Linked DNA regions of Thermotoga maritima MSB8. The protein of the gene in region 2 interacts with the protein of the main gene of each other region in a pairwise test. Links are inferred from orthologs where the notes say so. Each region holds a gene or a part of one and is shown on either strand. Other genes may lie near its edges.

Region 1 (3,049 bases), 1.6 Mb from region 2 along the record:
CGAATGCTATGACTTTCTTGGCTTCCTTCTCAGCTTCTTCTTCAACCTGTTCTTTCATCTCTTTGTAGAGTTTCGCAAGGTCGTGTTCGTACCTCTGCCTTGCTTCTTCGAGGATGAGTTCTCTTGCCTCTTCTACAGTCATACCGGCAAGGCGTTTCAATTCTTCGTCGATTCTTTTTTCCTTTTCTTCGACCTCTCTCATTTTCTCTTCCAGATTTGCTTTGAGTTCTTCAACCTGCTGTTCCCTTTTCTCAAGGTTCTCTTCTTTTCTTGTCAGGAGCTCTTCTCTTTTCAAGAGTCTTTCTTCTAATGCTCTCAATTCCTCTTCTCTTCTGGATCGCTCTTTTTCGAATTCTTCTCTGAGCCTGTGAACTTCCTCTCTTCCTTCTATTATCGCTTTCTTTTTTATCTCGTTTGCTTCTTTCTCCGCCTTTTCAATGATGGTTTGAGCGTCTTCTTTCGCTTTTCTGAGCTTTTGATTTATCTGATAGTTTGCTATTAAATATCCAATCAGAAGACCACCGGCTCCTGCTACTATGTACCACAGCATCATTCTTCACCTCCATCTATTTTATTGAGAATTTCTTCGATGAGAGAAGAATCGAACCCTCTTCTGTAGAGATAATCTCTTAGCTCCCATCGATCTTTGAATCGCCCTTTCAATCTCTTCAATTCCTCGTGAAAATCGATCTCCTCCAGAGCCTTTTCGATTGCTCTTTCTATGATCTCTTCATCCACTCCAAGTGATTTGAGCTTCATTTTCACGACTCTCGGCCCAAAGAGCTTCAATCGCATCTCATCGAGTGCAAAGAGATAAGCCGCTTTTTCGTCGTCCAGATATCCCTGCTTCTTCAAGGTAGTAATGGTACTTTCCACTTCCTCATCTGCGAAGCCCTGTTTCTTCAATCGTTCGCGAAGTTCGTCTTCAAATCTGACTCGATATTTGAGGAGCCTCAACGCATAATTAAGAGGCTTCTTCGCCTGAAGATTTCTTTTCTTTCCTCTGTTCTTCTTTCTCCACTGATAGTAATCCATATTTTTCTCTTATTCTCCTTTCGATCTCTCCTGCTATTTCAGGGTTGTCTTTGAGAAACTGAACGGCGTTCGAGCTTCCCTGCCCAAGAGAAACTTCCTCACCTTTGAGAGTGGTGTAGTAATACCAGCTACCTTTTCTGTCTACTATCCCTTCATTTACAGCGATATTGAACAGCTCGTACTCTCTATCGATTCCTTTTCCGTATATGATGTACGTCTGTGCGGTTTTGAACGGAGGAGCAACCTTGTTCTTCACGATCTTTACACTTATCACGTTGCCTATCACATCTTTTCCTTCCTTTATAGGTTCACCCCTCCTGACTTCCATCCTCATGGTTGCGTAGAATTTCAAGGCGAGTCCACCGGTTGTGGTTTCCGGGCTCCCAAACATAACACCTATCTTCATTCTGATCTGGTTCGTGAATATCACTACCGCCTTTGATTTGTTCACACTTCCCGCGATCTTTCTCAGTGCCTGCGACATGAGACGTGCCTGAAGACCCACCTGCATGTCTCCCATGGCACCTTCTATTTCCGCTCTGGGAACGAGAGCCGCAACGGAATCAACAACTATGAGGTCAACCACACCACTTCTTACGAGTTCATCCACTATTTCGAGTGCTTGCTCTCCATGATCAGGCTGAGAGATGAGAAGACTCTTCAGATCCACTCCAAGGTTTTTCGCGTAAACAGGGTCCAGTGCGTGTTCTGCGTCTATGAAAGCAGCCACTCCTCCCATCTTCTGGGCCTCTGCTATGGCGTGGAGTGCAAGGGTAGTTTTTCCACTCGATTCCTGACCAAAGATTTCCACGATCCTTCCTCTTGGATATCCTCCAACACCCGTTGCGATATCGATGGCGAGGGACCCTGTTGGTATCACCTCTACAGGCTGAACCTGGGTTTCATCACCCAGGATCATTATGGAACCCTTTCCAAAGTTTTCTTCTATTCTCTTCAACGCTTTCTCCAGGACACTCTTTTTCTGTTTTTCCTCAGGCATACCTGATCAATCCTCCTTCAAACTGACATTCGTAGAGAACTTTGTAGATGGGACCTGTCGGTGTTAACGTGGACGAGTAAATCTTGAATCTGTCCACCGCAACTTCGATGGGCGGAAAATCGATATCTTCGATCAGTTTTTCCCACTTGTCCGGGTAGTACTTCACCCTTCCAATTGTAATGTGAGGAACGAACTTCTCTTCAAACGAGAAACCGTGGTGAGACAGCTCGTTTCTGAGCTCTTCGTAGAGTTTCATCAAGCGATCGGTGTTCTCCACTCCGAGCCAAAAGACGCGCGGAGACATCTTCCTCTTGAAGTACCCAAAACCTTTCACGGTGAACGAAAAAGAAGGAAAACCTCTCACTCTTCTACAGAGGTGTTCGGCTATTTCGGAGATTTTCTGCTCGTCAACCTCTCCCAGGAAAAAAAGCGTGAGGTGCATGTTTTCTTCAGAAACCCACGTTGCACCAAAGCCTCTTTTCATGAGTTTTTCTATGATCTCAGAGGCTTGCTTCTTGACTTCTTCGTTGACATCGATAGCAATGAAGGTTCTCATGAACTATCCCTCCAATTTCGTGATTCTTGCAATATCGATCGTGTACGTAATCCAGGAGATCACCGTTACTGTGAGTGAGAGCACCACAAAAAACATGAGAAGTGCGTTACTCAAAAAGCCCATCTTGAAGAGATACGCAGCGATCAACACCACAAATTGAGAAACAGTCTTCGCCTTCCCTATCCACCTCGCTGGCACAACGTTTCCTCTGCTGGCTGCGAGTATTCTGAGCCCGTTTACAAAGGTGTCTCTTGCAAAGACAACCAGAACGTACCACAACGGAAGAACATCCAACATGGCCACTGCCGTGGATATCACGAGAATCTTGTCAGAAACCTGATCGAAGACCTTTCCAAAATCCGTTACCTGGTTTTTCTTCCTCGCAAAAAAACCATCGAGATAATCTGTGAAAGCCGCAAATACAAAAATCAGGAACGACAAAGAGATCCATCCTTCCA
Region 2 (3,049 bases):
GAAGATATTTCTTGAAATTCTTCCACCGGGAGCCTACATAACACTCGGTCTTCTCTCTGCACTCTTCACCTACATCGGCATCAGGAGAAAGAAAAGAGGTGAAGCGAAATGAAGGTGTTTTTGCTCTTCTTTTCTGCCATATTCGTGAACAACTTCGTTCTGGCGAGGTTTCTCGGGATTTGTCCCTTCCTGGGGGTCTCCAAAAGGTTGGAAACGGCAACAGGAATGGGTATAGCCGTTACGTTCGTTATGACGGTTTCTGCTGCCATCAGCTGGTTTCTGGACAAGCTCCTTATCTCCACAGGACTTGAATTTCTGAGAACGATCGTCTTCATACTCGTCATCGCTTCTTTCGTCCAGTTCGTCGAACTGTTTTTGAAGAAAACCAGCCCGGATCTCTACGAAGCGCTTGGTATTTTCCTGCCTCTCATCACCACAAACTGTGCGATCCTCGGTATGGTGCTTTTGAACAGTCTCATGAAGCTCAACTTTGTTGAGGCGGTCTTCCACGCACTGGGATCTGGTCTTGGATTTGCTCTTGCTCTTGTGATATTCGCCGGAATAAGGGAAAAAATGGATCTCTACGATCTGCCGGAGCCTTTCAAAGGCACCGCCATAGCCCTCATCACCGCGGGACTTCTTTCGCTTGCTTTCATGGGATTCCAGGGAATGGTGAAGCTGTGAGGAGGTGAAGGAGTTGGAAGTCATCTACTCGACGCTCTTGCTCGCTGTTCTGGGTTTTGGGTTCGGGGCTTTTCTTGCCTATTCTGCGCAAAGATTCAAGGTGGAAGAAGATCCACGTGTGAAGATGATAACGGAGGTTCTTCCTGGAATAAACTGTGGCGCGTGCGGTTTTGCCGGGTGTGAAGCCTACGCGAAGGCGATCGTGAAGGGTCAGGCGGAAACGAACAGGTGTCTCCCCGGAAGACCTCAGGGTGTCGAAGAGAAGATAAAGAAGATTCTCGAGGAGTACAAGAATGTCTCCTCTTGAGATGGCTCTGCTCGTTCATCGTGGTGAGTTCCATCTTCGGGAACTGGAACCGGAGTTACCTCTCGAAAAATTTCTGAAGAACGCGGATCCAAAAAAGACGAGGAAGTTTCTTGAAAAGTGCGGAAAAGAAGAATTAGAAAGGCAAAAGGAACTGATAAGGAAACACAATGTGAAGCTCGTTTCGTTCTGGGAAGATGACTACCCCCAGCACTTGAGGGAGATCAGGTATCCGCCAGCTGTTCTTTTTGTGAGGGGCGATGCTGAGCTCTTGAAAGAAAAGTGTGTGGGAGTTGTGGGAACAAGAAGACCCACAAGTTATGGAGTGAACGTCACAAAGCGCTTTGTTAAACTGCTGAGCGAATACTTTGTGATCGTTTCCGGCATGGCGTTTGGAATAGATTCCGTTGCACACAAGGAAGCCCTGAGTTCTGGAGGAAAGACGGTGGCGGTTCTCGGCACAGGAGTGGATGTTGTTTATCCGCGATCGAACGAACGACTCTTCCATGAAATTGTGAAAAACGGGTGTGTTGTCAGTGAGTATCCAATGGGAACTCGTGCTCGAAAACATCATTTTCCAGCGAGAAATCGAATCATAGCGGGTCTTTCTGATGCGATCATCGTCACAGAGGCTCCCATCAAAAGCGGTGCACTCATAACGGTGAAGTTTGCTCTGGAAAGCGGTCGTGATGTGTTCGCCGTTCCCGGTGATATAGATAGGAAGACCAGCGAAGGTACGAACTATCTGATAAAGTCAGGTGCCTATCCCCTCACCGACGAGGAAGACCTTGAAACTCATTTTGGAATCAGAAGAATCGCTTCCCCATCGCTCGATGATGACAAAAAGAAGATCTACGATCTGTTGAGAAGTTCGCCAAAAACAGTCGATGAGCTTGTTGAAGAATTGGGGTGGAGCGTTTCGGAGGTCCTCAGGGTGATATCGGAGATGGAACTGATGGGAATGATCTGGTTCGACGGCGGTGCATACAGATTGCTGGGGTGATAACGTGCTGGTTCTCACTAGAAGAGTAGGGGAAAAGATCGTGATTGGTGAAGACATAGTGATTACTGTCCTGAAGATAGAGGGGAATTCTGTTAAAATTGGTATAGAGGCACCCAAACATGTGAAGATTCTTCGTGAGGAACTCTACGAAGAACTCAAGAGTGAGAACATAAAAGCTTCTGAAGTTTCAAAAGATGACCTGAAGGGGGTTTTAAGGAATGATAAAGGTTACAAAGGACCTAGTGCTTCATCTTGAAAATCTGGCAAGGTTAGAACTCTCCGAAGACCAGAGAGAAAGTCTGATGAAAGATTTTCAGGAGATACTCGATTACGTGGAGCTCCTCAACGAAGTCGACGTGGAGGGTGTGGAGCCAATGTACACACCCGTTGAGGACAGCGCCAAACTCAGAAAAGGAGATCCGAGGTTCTTTGAAATGCGGGACCTCATAAAGAAGAACTTCCCGGAAGAAAAAGACGGTCACATAAAAGTCCCCGGAATCCACAGATGATGGACTGGAAGGAAGCGGAAGAACTCGCATGTAAATTTTTGAAGAAAAAAGGTTACAAAATTCTTGAAAGAAACTACAGAACGAAGTACGGTGAGATAGACATAGTGGCGCGCGATGGGAGAGAGATAGTTTTCGTGGAAGTCAAAAGCGGAAGTGGGAAAGTGGATCCTCTTGAAAGAATAGATCTCAAAAAGGTGAGGAACCTGGAACAGACAGCGAGATTTTACATGATTCAGAACAAATTAAAAGGACCAGCGCGGGTTGATTTTGTGAGGGTGACTCCTGAAGGAATAGACCATTTTGAAGGTATCTGGCTGGGGTGAGATGGTGAAGGTTGTTGCCACGAACAAAAAAGCCTACACGGACTACGAGATCCTGGAAACTTACGAAGCGGGAATCGTTCTCACAGGAACGGAAGTGAAATCCCTGAGGAACGGCTCAGTCAATTTCAAGGATTCCTTCTGTAGATTCAAGAACGGGGAGCTTTACCTTTTGAATTTACACATTCCACCCTACAGTCACGGTGGAGTTTACAACCACGATCCTGAA

The links. The genes of interacting proteins can lie anywhere in the genome.
Region 1: the proteins of dprA (region 2) and recA interact in binary tests that used the Bacillus subtilis proteins (3 or more experiments, as listed by UniProt). The link is inferred for Thermotoga maritima MSB8 from one-to-one orthologs.

Annotation. Positions count from the first base shown.
Region 1 is NC_000853.1:1,841,092-1,844,140, forward strand. What follows is about bases 1-2,976. They hold recA (recombinase RecA), read right to left. Parts: upstream 2,036-2,976; coding sequence 965-2,035; downstream 1-964. Other genes in these bases: rny (ribonuclease Y), read right to left, coding at 1-550; TM_RS09445 (regulatory protein RecX), read right to left, coding at 550-1,035; thpR (RNA 2',3'-cyclic phosphodiesterase), read right to left, coding at 2,028-2,591; TM_RS09460 (CDP-alcohol phosphatidyltransferase family protein), read right to left, coding at 2,595-2,976. Outside these bases: more of TM_RS09460, read right to left, coding at 2,977-3,049. UniProt on the Bacillus subtilis protein: Multifunctional protein involved in homologous recombination, DNA repair and competence.
Region 2 is NC_000853.1:261,985-265,033, forward strand. The notes cover bases 9-2,984. They hold dprA (DNA-processing protein DprA), read left to right. Parts: upstream 9-977; coding sequence 978-1,991; downstream 1,992-2,984. Other genes in these bases: rsxE (electron transport complex subunit RsxE), read left to right, coding at 9-112; rsxA (electron transport complex subunit RsxA), read left to right, coding at 109-684; TM_RS01285 (RnfABCDGE type electron transport complex subunit B), read left to right, coding at 698-991; csrA (carbon storage regulator CsrA), read left to right, coding at 1,996-2,247; gatC (Asp-tRNA(Asn)/Glu-tRNA(Gln) amidotransferase subunit GatC), read left to right, coding at 2,210-2,500. Also shown: more of rsxE, read left to right, coding at 1-8. UniProt on the Bacillus subtilis protein: Protein that helps load RecA onto ssDNA during transformation. Binds cooperatively to circular ssDNA, is able to bridge different segments of DNA. Favors the loading of RecA onto SsbA- or SsbB-coated ssDNA and formation of RecA-DNA filaments.